3 regions of the Corynebacterium maris DSM 45190 genome follow, and region 3 is predicted to be linked to each of the others. Evidence: riboswitches for the same ligand, from Rfam matches in the RefSeq annotation. Region 3 holds a riboswitch; each other region holds the start of a gene.
What was found. Region 3 has a riboswitch for thiamine pyrophosphate ahead of B841_RS14260 (3-oxoacyl-ACP reductase). Riboswitches for the same ligand answer to the same signal wherever they lie in the genome.
Positions count from the first base shown of each region.

Region 1: it holds a riboswitch for thiamine pyrophosphate, as region 3 does, so the genes downstream of both, thiM (hydroxyethylthiazole kinase) here and B841_RS14260 (3-oxoacyl-ACP reductase) in region 3, are expected to answer to the same signal.
Region 2: it holds a riboswitch for thiamine pyrophosphate, as region 3 does, so the genes downstream of both, B841_RS08345 (thiamine phosphate synthase) here and B841_RS14260 (3-oxoacyl-ACP reductase) in region 3, are expected to answer to the same signal.

Region 1 is NC_021915.1:1,446,305-1,451,022, forward strand. Features, by position in the region: partial or broken gene B841_RS06775 (bifunctional hydroxymethylpyrimidine kinase/phosphomethylpyrimidine kinase) at 1-1,613, opposite strand, end outside; gene thiM (hydroxyethylthiazole kinase) at 1,610-2,404, opposite strand; TPP riboswitch at 2,394-2,498, opposite strand; gene B841_RS06790 (MFS transporter) at 2,700-4,061, opposite strand.
Region 2 is NC_021915.1:1,767,756-1,772,473, reverse strand. Features, by position in the region: gene B841_RS08360 (thiazole synthase) at 1-370, opposite strand, end outside; gene thiS (sulfur carrier protein ThiS) at 377-577, opposite strand; gene thiO (glycine oxidase ThiO) at 588-1,733, opposite strand; gene B841_RS08345 (thiamine phosphate synthase) at 1,734-2,384, opposite strand; TPP riboswitch at 2,384-2,497, opposite strand; gene rplS (50S ribosomal protein L19) at 2,725-3,069, shown strand; gene B841_RS08335 (GntP family permease) at 3,288-4,673, shown strand.
Region 3 is NC_021915.1:671,280-675,997, forward strand. Features, by position in the region: gene B841_RS03230 (short-chain fatty acyl-CoA regulator family protein) at 1-839, opposite strand, end outside; partial or broken gene B841_RS14260 (3-oxoacyl-ACP reductase) at 1,033-1,131, opposite strand; TPP riboswitch at 1,216-1,307, opposite strand; gene prpD (2-methylcitrate dehydratase PrpD) at 1,536-3,044, shown strand; gene prpB (methylisocitrate lyase) at 3,044-3,976, shown strand; gene B841_RS03250 (bifunctional 2-methylcitrate synthase/citrate synthase) at 4,009-4,718, shown strand, end outside.

The sequences.
Region 1 (4,718 bases), 780 kb from region 3:
CGCGAGGTAGAACTCGAAGTGTTTTTGCGACAGGGTGCCGTCGGCCAGTTTCCGGATGAACGGCAAGGCCATGACCTGTTCGGTGACGTCGCCGGTGGCCTCCCAGAGCGCGGCGGTGTGCGGCCCGGCGGCGGGAATCTGCGGATCCCCGGCCGTGCCGGTGGCGCGCCACGGCCGGGAGCTGGCCGCCTCCTGGAGGCGGCGGGCGCGGTGGAAGTGGTCGACCGGCCCGTTTCCTTGTCCGACCTCCAGCTGCGCGGCATGGGTGATGGACTCGTGCAGCCAGTGCGTGGACCAGCTCAGGGCGTCGGTGATCTCGGCGCCGGCGCCCAAACGGGTGGCCAGCGCAGAAGACAGCGAGCAGCCGGTGCCGTGGGTGTGCGGTGTGTCGATCCGCGCGCTGGGCACGCGGTGAACGCGGCCGTCGGGGGAGACGACGGCGTTGTCCGCCCGGGGCCCGGTCAGGTGCCCGCCCTTGACGATGACCGTCGTCCCGTGCTCGGCGGCGAAGGCACGGGCATGTTCGATCGCTTCCTCCAGGCTCGTGGCCTGCTCTGTGCCGGTCAAGGTGGCCAACTCCGGGAGGTTCGGGGTGATGACGTCGACTCGGGTGGCGAGATCGCGGACGGCGTCTTCCGCTTCCTTCGCCAGCAGACGATCACCGCTGGTGGCGACCATGACCGGGTCGAGCACGACCACGGCGTCCGGCACCCGTTCCAGGAACTCCGAGACCACCTGCGCGACGTCGGCGCTGCCGAGCATGCCGATCTTGACCGCGTCGACCTGCACGTCCGAGACGACCGACTCGAGCTGCTCGCGCAGGAAATCAATCGGCGGGGTGTGGATCGACTGCACCCCGGTGGTGTTCTGGGCGACGAGTGCGGTGACCACGCTCATCCCGTAACCGCCCGCGGCGCCGATGGCCTTCAAATCGGCTTGGATTCCGGCGCCGCCGGTCGGGTCGGTGCCGGCGATGGACAAAATGCGGGGGATCAACGGTATGCCTCTTTCAATAATTCTCGGGCGGCGGCCGCGGGGTCGGCGGCGCCCATGATCGCGGAGACGACGCAGATGCCGTCGACCCCGTGGATCGTGTGGGCGTTGGCGGCGTCGACGCCGCCGATGGCCACGGTGGCCATGTCTTCTGATCGGGCCGCCCAAGCCGCGACGGCCTCCGGCCCGACCCCGGCCGGCGCGTTGGTTTTGGTGGTGGTCGAATACACCGGCCCGAGCCCCAGGACGTCCGGTCGGCGCCCGGGAAGCGCGAGTGCGGCGTCCAGCTCGGCGTCGGAGCCGACGGACAGCCCGATCAGCTGATCTTCGTGGAGGAGCTCGCGTGCCTGGGCATATGCCACATCGTCCTGCCCGATGTGCAGGTGGGTGCGAAATTCTGCGGCGATGTGCGCGCGGTCGTTGAGAAACAGCGGCACCTCGCCGAGGATCTCGAGCAGCTGCTCGGTGGTGCGGCGAAACTCGTCGTCGCCGGCGTGTTTGTCGCGCAACTGGACGACGCTGACCCCGCCGTCGAGGGCTTGGGCCACGGTCTCCACGACGTCGCCGCCGCCGATGACCGGGTCAGTGACCAGGTACAGGCTCCAGTCGACGGGGCTCATCGGGTCTCCTCCACGCTGGTGAGCTCCCGCATGCGCTCCGGGGTGACGGCGGCAATGGCGTCGAGCCAGGCGACGGCGAAAGACCCCGGACCGTGTGCCGTCTCCGCGGCGATCTGGGCGGCGGCGCCCAGGTGCGCGTGTGCGGTGACGACGGCGTCGTGCGGGTCCATGTCGAGGCTGGCATAGGCGGCGCACAGCGCCCCGAGGGAGCAGCCTGTGCCGATAACCTGTTGCAGCATGGGCACCCCGGAGGTCAGCCAGGTGCTGCGTCCGGCGGAGACGGTCAGGTCCCGGGCGCCGGTGACGGCGACGACGCCGCCGGTGCGGGCGGCGAGGCTTATCGCAGCGTCGAGCGCGTCGTCGACGTCGATGGTGGCGTCCACGCCTCGGGCGGTGTCTCCCATTCCGGCCAGGGCGACGATCTCGGAGGCGTTTCCACTGATCACGTCAGGTTTATCGGCGAGGATGGACGAGCAGAAGTCGCCGACGGCGTTGGGGGCGCCGGCCCCGATGGGATCCAGCACCCACGGTACGCCCGCCTCACGGGCGCCACGGATCGCCTCGCGGGAGGCGACGTATTTCGCGGCGTGCGGGGTCCCGGTGTTGACCAATACCGCAGAGGAGTTCTTTGCGAACGCGGCGGCGTCTTCCGGGGCGTCCAGCATGGCGGGGGAGGCGCCGGCGGCCAGCAGGACGTTCGCGGTGGTCTGCATGACGACTTGGTTGGTCAGGCAGTGAACCAGCGGGTTCACTTCACGCAGTTTATGGGCATGACGATATAAGTCTTCCAAGGACAATTCCTTCGCTAGTGCTAGCTAGAGCAGGTTCGATGGGTGTGATCTCAGCAGCGCCCGAGAATCGGGCGATGCACCCCAATGTCACTGATCTAGTGTATCTATCTGACCGTCTCACGGGAATGGCGGGGTGGATCCTTAGTTTCGCCAATTGACGAAATGAAGAGGAGGGGAAGGTGGGTTCAGGAACGGGGGAGCAGCCCCGCAAGGGTCGAAAAACACTGATCCCCGAGCCGGTCAGGAAGATCGGCGTCGGGGATTATTCAGCGCTTAGGGACGGTGCCCTGATCCGTTAAATCGTGGTCATGTCGTCGTCTTTTGTTTCACGCATGACGATGATCGCGATCAGGGAGACGACGGATACGGCGACCAAGTACCAGCCGACGGCCTGCACCCCGAATTGCGCGGCCAGTGCCGTGGCGATGAAGGGGGCCACCGCCGCGCCGAGGATCGACGAGACGTTGTAGGCGATGCCCGAGCCGGTGTATCGGACATTGGTGGGGAAGAGCTCCGGCAACACAGCGGCCATGGGGCCGAAGATCATTCCCATCAAGAACATGCCGATGGCCAGAAACGCGGTGACGGTGCCCATGGTCGCTTCGCCCGGCTCCAGGAAGAAGCTGAAAGTGAAACCGAAGACGATGATGGCCGCCGTCGTCCAGAACAGAGTGGGTTTGCGGCCCCAATTGTCCGCGAGCCAGGCGGCGACCGGAATGCCGAGCATGAACAAAAAGATCGTCAGCAGTTGAATCTGCAGGAAGCGGAGGTAGGGGATTCCCAGGCCGACACCGGCGTCGGGATCGGCGATGCCGAAGGACAGTATCCAGGTGGTGACCAGGTAAAACAGGGTGTAGGTGCCCACCATGACGAAGGTGCCGGAGAACAGGGCCTTCCACGCGGTGCGGAAGACTGCACTGAGCGGGGATTTGACCTTCTTGCCGGTGTTGGCCGCCTCCTGGAAAACCGGGGTTTCTTCGAGCTTGACGCGCACGTACAGGCCGATGAGCACCATGACCGCGGACAACAGGAAGGGAATGCGCCAGCCCCATTCCATGAAGGCGCCGGTGGTGTCACCGAGCTCGTAACCGAGTAGGGAAACCAGGACGAGGAAGAGTCCGTTGGCCAGGAAGAAGCCGAACGGGGCGCCCAGCTGCGGCCACATTGCGGCCTGGGCCCGCTTGCCGGGGGCGGCGTATTCGCTCGACAGCAGTGCCGCGCCGGACCATTCGCCACCCAGGCCAAGACCCTGGCAGAAGCGCATCACGGCCAGCAGTGCCGGCGCGATGAGGCCGACCTGCGCATAGGTGGGCAGTAAGCCGATGATGAAAGTGGCGATGCCCATCGTCAGCAAAGCGCCGACGAGGGTGGCCTTTCGGCCGACCCGGTCACCGAAGTGACCGAAGACGACGGAGCCGAGCGGCCGGGCGATAAACGCCAGGCCGAAGGTGGCGAAGGACTGCAGCAGCGCCACGGTGGAATTGTCGGTGTTCGGGAAAAACAGGTAGGGGAACACGGCGACTGCGGCGGTGGCGTAGGCGTAGAAATCGTAGAATTCGACGGTCGTGCCAATCGTCGAGGCAAACGCCACCCGACGACGGTCTTGAGCCGTCGGTTCCGGGGAGGCCACCCGGCTTTCGCCAGTGGTAATTGACATACGGTCCCAACTTTCTCAGTGATAAGAATGATCACGCTTTAGCGAAAGAAACATTACTTTCCCAAATAGTGGGAGTCAATATTCACTATTTGGGAAATTCCCGTCGTGGCGTAGAACCGCATGACGATGGGGAGATGCTGGACTACCCAGCGAGAGGCAACGGGCAGACAGTCCCGATTGCCGAGTTTGCGATGATGGGCGCGTCGGGCGCACGGCGGGCGAGACGTCGACCCTGATGCGGGAACTCTCTGCGAATGTCCGGCCACGCAAGGTACGACGCCCGAAACACGGACGTGCGGGCCAAGCGGCCAGACATCAGGCGACAGGCCTGCGCGCGGCTGGCGCCCGGGCAGGGTCGTAGCCGCGGTGAGCGAGACATCGAGGCGGAATGGGCTTCATGTGACGCGACGTCGATAAGCCTGCCCGATGGGGTGCAGGGTCGCCAGTTAATCTGACATAATGTACATTATCGGACATTTAGGCCAGCAGGTTCGACAGCGCACAGCCTGGGCCTGCAACGCCATGTTGACGCTCCGTGACCTGACCCCTCAAGCGCTTTCCATCATGCCGGGCCCTCCGTCACTGTCACCGTCGTCGCCACGAGCGCTTCAGCGCTCGATCACTCCCACGGGCTCGCGCGGACGTCGACAAGTTTCT
Region 2 (4,718 bases), 1.1 Mb from region 3:
GGACGAGCGTTTCGCAGGCGTCGATGAGCTCGGTGGTGTCCGGCAGCAGGGTGTGTTCGTCGGCGATGACCTCGACCTTGACCCAGCTGGTGCCGAGCGCCTCGCGGGCGAGGCGGGCCGTGATCACGGCGTCGCGGGCGGTGCGGCACCCCGCGGTGTTGGGCAACGGGGCGATGCTCAGGCGACGCAGCAGCTCGAAGACGGATTCGCCGGTTGAGCCGGTGCTGGGGGAGTGGCGGCGCATGGCGACGGTGGTCAGCTCCGTGCCGGAGGCCACCAGCGCCTGCTCCAGCAAGTCGTGGGAGCTGGCGCCGCCGGTGCCCATCACGAGGTGGGAATCGAAAGTGACGTCGGCGATGGTCAGGGACATGGCTGCTTAACCTCCCTGCACGGCGGTGAGGACGTCGACCTCGGCGCCCTCGGCAATACGGGTGTCCGCCCATGCGGAGGCGGGCACGACGGCGCCGTCGAGTGCGACGGCGACGCCCTCCCGGGCGCCGACGATGTCGTCGACGAGCTCGGTGACGGTGGGGGCGGCCGCGGCGGTGTGGGACTCGCCGTTGACGGTGAACTTCATGATGGTCTCCTTATAGGTGGGAGTGACGGACAGGGGCGCAGGCACGGAGGTCGACGTCGGGACTCTCCCCTAAGGCGAGCCGGGCGCCGGCCTCCGCGCCGAGGGCGGCCAATAAGATGCCGTGGCGGAAATACCCGGTGGAGACCACCAGGTTCTCCGCCACCGCCCCGAGGTAGGGAAGATCGTCGGGCGTGCCGGGGCGAGCGCCGACGGTGGTCTCCAACAACGTGGTTTCCTCCACGCCCGGCGCCAGGGCGACCGCATCACGGATGAGGTCGTAGACGCCGCCCAGGCGAGGCTTCGGCTGGATGTCTTCGCGACTGGTCGCCCCGAGGGTCAGGGTGCCGTCGTCGCGCGGGATGAGGTAGACGGGCCGGTCCTCGACGAAGCCGCGGATCACCTTGCTCACCAGCGGATCGAGGGCGGCGGGCACCCCCAAGCGCAGAATGTCGCCGTAGACGGGGCGCAGCCGCAGCGGGTTGGTCTCGTCGAACCAGCCGCCCACGCGCCCGGCGCCGAGGCCGTTGGCCAGGATGACCTGGGCGCCGGTGGCATCGTGGCGGGTCCGCTCGCCGACGACCTCAGTCACCGCGCCCGCCCCGTCGCGGACCAGGTTGGTGACCTCGTCTGCGACGAACCGCACGCCCCGGCGCGTCAACGCATCGCGCAGCGCGGCGACCAGCAGTCTGGGGGAGACCTGGTGGTCGCCCGGGATGTGCACGGCTCCGGCGATGGCGGGGCTCAACGACGGTTCCATCCGGCGGGCCTCGCGCACCGTGATGCGCTCGACGGCCATGCCGTGGGTGTGCTGATACCGCGTCAGATCCTCTAAGTGGCCGGCGTCGGCGCGGTCGCCGGCGACGACCAGGGTGCCGTCGGTGCGGTGGCCGGTCGGCAGCGGGGTGGCGGAGTGGAGTCGGTCCACGAAAGACGGGTAGCGGGCCGCGGATTCCAACATGAGCGGAAACAGCGGTTCTTGGCGATACTGCACTTCGGCGGCCGGGGCGAGCATGCCGCCGGCGTGGTGGGTGGCCCCGCTCGCCGGGTCCGGGTCGAGGATCGTGACCCGGGCGCCCGGCACGCCACGTTCGGTGAGTTCAAAGGCGGTGGCCAGCCCGATCACGCCGGCGCCGATGACGTGGGCGGTCTGTGGCATTTAGAACGCCTCCACGATGCGGCGGGCATACGCCTCGGGGTCGGCGGCGTTCATCAGGCCACGCACCACGGCGACTCCGTCGACGCCGGTGGCGGCGAGGTCGGCGGCGTCGTCGGCGGTGACGTCGCCGATGGCGATCAGGGGGACCGGGGAGGCGGCGGCGAGGTCGGGGTATCCGGCCAGGCCGATCGGGGCACGGCCGGAGTCTTTCGTCGGGGTGGCGCGGAACGGCCCGCAGCCGAGGTAGTCCAGGGCGTCGGCCACGTCGTGGGTGGCACGCACCAGCTCCAGCGTGCCGGTGGTCAGCCCGACGACCGCGTCTGGGCCGAGCAGGGCGCGCACGTCACGCACCGGCAGATCGTCTTGGCCGACGTGGACGCCGTGGACGGGGGCGCCGCGGGCACGCAGGGCCAGGGCGACGTCGACGCGGTCGTCCACGAGCACCTTCGCCCGCGGGTTGATCTCGGTGACTGCTTCGGCGACGGCCGCGGTCAGCTCCGTCAAGGTGCGTGCGTCAATGGGTTTGCTGCGCACCTGCACTACGCCGGCGCCGCCGGCCACCGCGGCGCGGGCGGTGTCCACGACTCGGGCGGGGTCGCCTGGGCCGGTCACGAAGTAGCAGCGTAAATCCAGGTTTCGGGTAGGCGTCATGGCGGCATGCCCTCACTTCCTTCGCCGGTGCTAGCCGGACAGGTTCGAACGGTGTCTCGCGCGGGTTACAGCGCGATCTCAGCCCGATGCCTCGGGCGCCCGTGGGTGTGTCTGGGGTCATCTCACAGTGTCACATACTTGATCGACGGCTCAAGAGCCGGGCGGATATTTGGATTCAGTCGCGTCGGTGTGGGACAATGTGCCGGTTGACTGTGCGATCTCCGGACGACGTCCGGGTTTCGGCAGTTCGCGTGACTCTGTTTACGGATACGAACCGGTTGAGCCTCCCGCCAGGGAAGCGCCGCCAGGGTCCTCTGTCCCGAAAAGCTAAGGAATTGCAATGAGCAACATGATCGACAAGGTCGACGCAGCGTCGCTGCGCGACGACATCCCGGCTTTCCGTCCGGGCGACACCCTCGACGTGCACGTCAAGGTCATCGAGGGCGCCACCGAGCGTACCCAGCTGTTCACCGGCGTTGTCCTGCGTCGTCAGGGCTCCGGCATCCGCGAGACCTTCACCGTCCGCAAGGTCTCCTTCGGCATCGGCGTGGAGCGTACCTTCCCGGTCCACACCCCGAACATCGCCAAGATCGAGGTCAAGCGCAAGGGCGACGTCCGTCGCGCGAAGCTGTACTACCTGCGCGAGCTGCGCGGTAAGGCCGCCCGCATCAAGGAGCGTCGCTAAGCCGTCAGTCCCTTGAGGGGACGCGCTTCGACACCCCGTCGCAGACTGGCATACGTGCCGGTCGCGGCGGGGTGTCTTGCTTTCAATGAGAAACCGGGCATGTCGTGGGCGCCTGCGGTGGGGGCCAGTGCTATTTTTAGCCCGCCGGCACACCGCCGGTCAGCCGTAGGCCCGCCGTCGGAACCGGGACGCGGGCTCATCGAGAAACGGATTCACGCATGGACACCTGGGAGCAAACCCTAGGGGCAGGCCCCCTGCTCGGCATCGCCGCGGCGGGCATCGCCCTCATCCTCATCCTCATCATCAAGTTCAAGCTGCACGCCTTCATCACGTTGGTGCTGGTGTCCGTCCTCACGGCCATCGCCGCCGGCATCCCGCTCGGCGACGTCTACGACGTCTCCATGGCCGGGTTCCGCTCCACCCTCGGCGACGTCGGCATCCTCGTCGGCCTCGGCGCGATGCTGGGTAAACTCATCGAGCATTCCGGCGGCGCCCAAGTGCTCGCCGACACCATGATCAGGCGCTTCGGCGAAAAGCGTGCCCCGCTCGCGCTCGGCGTGGCGTCGTTGTTCCTGGGCTTTCCCATGTTCTTCGACGCCGGCCTGGTGGTCATGCTGCCCATCATCTTCGCCGTCGCCACCCGCCTGGGCGGGCCGGTCCTGCTCTACGCCATCCCGGTGGCCGCGTCGTTTTCCGTCATGCACGTCTTCGTGCCCCCGCACCCGGGGCCGGTCGCCGCCAGCACCTTCTTCGGCACGAACTTGGGCCTGCTGATCATCGTCGGACTGCTCGTGGCGGTGCCGACCTTCTATGTCACCGGTTATCTCTGGGGAAAGTTCGTGTCCAGGCGGTTTTCCTTCAGCGTGGACGACCTGCCCCGGGCCATCTTCGGCGGGGACGCCGAAGAGGTGAAGGATCCGCCGAAGGTCGGCACCGTCATCGCCATGCTGCTGTTGCCGATGCTGTTGATCTTCCTCAACACCGGCGCCGACTTCGCCACCAAGGCCGGCCTGATCGCCGGCGACGAGCTGTGGGCGCAGGCCTTCAGCATGCTGGGCACCTCCGGCGTCGCGCTGCTGATCTCCGTGCTGGTCGCGATCCCGGTGCTCGGGCTGCGCCGCGGTGAGACGGGCTCGGCGGTGGAAAAGATCCTCGACTCCTCCCTCGGCCCGATCGCCTCCGTCGTGTTCATCACCGGCGCCGGCGGCATGTACGGCGGCGTGCTGCGTTCCTCGGGCATCGGCGACGCGCTCAAAGACACCATGGACGGCATCGGCCTGCCGGTCATTCTCGCGGTCTACCTCGTCGCCGCCGTCCTGCGCGTCGCCCAGGGCTCCGCGACCGTCGCGCTGACCACCGCCGCCGGCCTGATGGCCCCGGCCGTGCTCGCCGGCGGGTTCAGCGACATGCAGATCGTGGCGATCACCATCGCGTGCGCCGCCGGCTCCGTCATCGCCTCCCACGTCAATGACTCGGGCTTCTGGCTGGTCGGCAGGCTCTTCGGCATGAACGTCTCGACGACGCTGCGCACCTGGACGATCCAGCAGACGCTGGAATCCGTCATGGCCTTCGCCATCGCCGCGGTGATCTTCCTGCTCTTCTGACGCGGCGACCGGGACATCGGATGCGGGCTGCTAAGCTCTGGCAGC
Region 3 (4,718 bases):
CGCTGAAGCGTCGACATGCGGTGCGCGGTGGACTCGAAACTGGTGTTGAAGCGGCTGGCCAGCAGATCGATGTCGTAGCGGGTGGCCTCGGCGTGTTCGAGGAACTCGGTGTAGGGCATGGTCACCGCGGCGGCGAAGGACTGCGCCAGGCCGCGGCGGGCGATCGCGCGGGCCTGTTCCGTGGACAGCGGAGCGGCCATGGTCTCGATGGATTCGCCGTGGACGAGCAGGGCGTATTGCATGGAGAGTTCGAAGGCGAGCTGGGCGTCGGAAAGCCCGGTGCGCAGCACCAGCCGGCGCTCGGGGGGCAGGTAGTGACGGCGAGGGCCGTCGATCTGACCCCGGAAATCGACGGTGACTCCGGCGTCGGACTCCAGACGCGCCACGAGGCGGGGGACACGCAGGCGCATCGGCCCCAGCGCCAGTGAGAGCTCCTCGCCCGTGGAATCGAGTTTGTGGAAGTAGTTGTTGGTCGCGTAGTAGAAGTCGCGGACTTCTTCGAAGGGGCTGGTGGAAGGGGACTGGTCCTCGACCATCCGCGGAATCAGCTTCGGGTAACGGGCGACGAGGTCGGCCAACTGGTCCTCCGGCGTGCCGGGGAAGACCTCCTTGAGCTGGGCGATGGCGCGCGCGTCCTGATCGGTCGAGAAGAATCCCGCCGGGGTGTCGAACGCCTGGGACAGACTCATCAGGACAGTGACGGTCAGTGGTCGCTGATCATTCTCCAGCTGATTGAGATAGCTGGTGGAAATACCGAGTCGCTTCGCCATCTCTACCTGCGTCAGCCCGGCCGTGCGACGGAGCGTGTGAATGCGTGCCCCCGCGAAGTGTTTCGTCACGAGTGTTCAGCCTCCCAGAACCATGTGGTGCCAGCGGGTTTCACCAAGTTTGCAGAATGCGCTGTTTATATCTGCCTAAACTTACTCACTCCGCAGTGGTCTACGCCACCGGCTGGGGGGTGGGGTGCTGGTCCATCACGGGCCCGCCGTCGACGACGAGGTTCTTGGTCAGGCTGCGGGTCAGCGACAGCAGTGCGGCCTTGGAGGCGTCGCCGTCGAAGGAGAAATCGATGAGAGCGTTGTTGACGACGGTGGCCACCGGGGCCCCGAACGTCTCCGCCGCATCGGCGAGCTCCTCGGCGGCCACGCGGGCGCCCTCGCGCAAGAAGGCTTCGGAGGTGCTCTACTGGTTCACGCGTTCCTTACGCGGGTACGGCGTAAGGCAAGCGGACATTCCCTACGCCAGTGCTGACTGGATCAGGTTCGACGGGTGTGTTCTCAGCCGCTACGGCGCCCCGTGTCACTGGGGGGGGGTGAGACTAACGGGACGTACGTGCACATCCCCCCGCGCGGGGTGCGGGACGGCGGATGGTGTTCCTCGAACCGCCCGTGACCAGCTGGTTCCACCAGATTCGCAGAAATCCGGGAAAGGTTCAACGGAAATTCACTCCCTTCACCGTGACCTGCGACACGAAATCTCCCCTAGGTTGATGGGCAGCACACCAGAACCCGTTTCACCTGCTGGAGGAAACCACCATGATCGACCACGTCGTCCACACCCGTCGCTCGGCCGAAGACTTCCCGTACGAGGAGCACCTCGCCTACAAGGTCGCCCGCGTCGCGGCTGACCCGGTGGAGGTTCCGGAAGAAACCACCGAGATGATCATCAACCGCATCATCGACAACGCCGCCGTCTCCGCGGCGTCGGTGACGCGCCGTCCGGTGACGGTGGCGCGCCGACAGGCGCAGGCGCACCCCTCTGAGCGCGGCGCCGCCATCTTCGGCATCCCCGGCACCTACTCTGCGGAGTGGGCGACCTGGGCCAACGGCACCGCCGTGCGTGAGCTGGACTTCCACGACACCTTCCTCGCCGAGGAGTACTCGCACCCGGGCGACAACATCCCCGCGATCCTGGCCGCCGCACAGACCACCGGCAAGAACGGCCGCGACCTCATCCGCGGTCTGGCCACCGGCTACGAGATCCAGGTCAACCTCGTGCGCGGCATGAGCCTGCACCGCCACAAGATCGACCACGTGGCGCACCTGGGCCCGTCGGCGGCCGCGGGCATCGGCACCTTGCTGGGGCTCGACGTGGACACGATCTACCAGGCCGTGGGCCAAGCGCTGCACACCACCACCGCCACGCGGCAGTCGCGCAAGGGACAGATCTCTTCCTGGAAGGCTTTCGCGCCGGCCTTCGCCGGCAAGATGGCCGTCGAGGCCGTCGACCGCACCATGCGCGGTGAGGGCGCCCCGGCCCCGATCTGGGAGGGCGAGGACGGCGTCATCGCCTGGCTGCTGGCCGGCCCGGAGCACGAATACACCATCCCGTTGCCCGCCGAGGGCGAGGAAAAGCGCGGGATCCTGGACACCTTCACCAAGGAGCACTCCGCCGAGTACCAGGCGCAGGCGCTGATCGACCTGGCTCGCCGCATGAAGGCCACCCTGGCAGACAAGGACGTGTCCACCGCGGACATCGACTCCATCGTGCTGCACACCTCGCACCACACCCACTACGTCATCGGCACCGGCGCCAACGACCCGCAGAAGATGGACCCGACCTCCTCGCGCGAGACGCTGGATCACTCCATCATGTACATCTTCGCCGTCGCCCTGGAGGACGGGAAGTGGCACCACGTCGACTCCTACGCCCCGGAGCGCGCCGGCCGCCCGGAGACCGTCGAGCTGTGGCACAAGGTCTCCACGGTCGAGGACGAGGAGTGGACGCGCCGCTACCTGTCGACCGACCCGGCAGAGAAGGCTTTCGGTGCCCGCGCGGTGATCACCCTCAAGGACGGCACCGAGCTCGTCGACGAGCTGGCGCTGGCCGACGCACACCCGCTCGGCGCCCGCCCCTTCGCTCGCGAGCAGTACATCCAGAAGTTCCGCGAGCTGGCCGACGGCGTGGTCTCCCCGGAGGAGCAGGACCGCTTCCTCGCGGCCGTCGAAGGACTGGAAAACTTGACCGACCTCACCGAGCTGAACATCACCGTGCTCGACGAGGTCCTGGCCGAGGCCCCCGACACCCCGGAAGGACTGCTGTAATGGCCGGCCTGTACTCACCGACCGTGACCCCAGCCGAGCGCCGTAAGACACTGCGCGACGGGCTGAACTCCGGCACCATCCAGAAAATCCCCGGCGCCTTCTCCCCGCTGGTCGCCCGCCTCATCGAGGACCTCGGCCTGTTTGAGGGCGTGTACGTCTCCGGCGCGGTGCTGGCCAACGATTTGGCTCTGCCGGACATTGGCCTGACCACTCTGACGGAGGTCACCGACCGCTCGCGCCAGATCGCACGGGCCACCTCGTTGCCGGTGCTCGTCGACGCCGACACCGGCTTCGGCGAACCGATGTCCGCCGCCCGCACCATCGCGGAATTCGAGGACGCCGGCTTGGCCGGTTGCCACTTCGAAGACCAGGTCAACCCCAAGCGTTGCGGGCACCTCGACGGCAAGGAGGTCGTGCCCACCGAGCTGATGGTCCGACGCATCACCGCGGCCGTCAACGAGCGCCGCGACGAGAACTTCATCGTCTGCGCCCGCACCGACGCCGCCGGCGTCGAGGGCGTCGACGCGGCCATCGAGCGGGCGAAAGCCTACGCCGACGCCGGAGCCGACCTCATCTTCACCGAGGCGCTCTACGAGCCGGCCGACTTCGAGAAGTTCCGCGCCGCCGTCGACACGCCCCTGTTGGCGAACATGACCGAGTTCGGCAAAACCGAACTCCTCAGCGCCGACACGCTGCAGGACATCGGCTACAACGCGGTGATCTACCCCGTCACCACCCTGCGTATCGCGATGGGCGCCGTGGAGGACGCCCTGCGCGAGATCGGGTCCACCGGCACCCAGACCGGTTGGCTCGACAAAATGCAGCACCGATCGCGACTCTACGAACTGGTCCGCTACGAGGACTACAACGCCTTCGACCAGCAGGTGTTCACCTACTCCGCCGACAGCTACAAGCCCACCTTCGAGAAGTAACGCCCTCTTTCACTTGATTAAGGAGCACCATCATGTCTGACAACAACGCACCCGACATCCGCAAGGGCCTCGCCGGCGTCTACGCCGACTACACCGCCGTCTCCAAGGTCAACCCGGAGACCAACTCCCTGCTCTACCGTGGCTACCCCGTTCAGGAACTGGCGGAGCACTGCACCTTCGAAGAGGTCGCCTTCCTGCTGCTCCGTGGCGAGCTGCCCAACGCCGAAGAGCTGGACGACTTCAAACGCGAGTGCTGGAACGGCCGCGCCTTGGACCAGAAGACGATCGACATGATCATGTCGATGCCGACCGACTGTCACCCGATGGACGTTCTGCGCAGCGCCGTCGCCTTCCTCGGCAGCTACGACGCCGACCATTTCACTGTCAGCTCCAACCACATCCGCTGGGTCGGCCGCCAGCTGCTGTCCAAGCTGCCGACCATCGTGGCACTCGACATCCGCCGCCGCCGCGGCGACGGCTACGTCGAGCCGCGCAAGGACCTCGGCTTCACCGAGAACTTCTTGTGGATGGTCTTCGGCGACGGCCCGGATTCCCCGCTGAACAAGCCGGGCGACGTCGAGTGCTTCGAGAAGTCGATGATCCTCTACGCCGAGCACTCCTTCAACGCCTCCACGTTCACCGGCCGTGTGATCACCTCCACCATGAGTGACCCGTGGTCCGCCATCGTCGGCGCGATCGGTGCGCTCAAGGGCCCGCTGCACGGCGGCGCCAACGAGGCGGT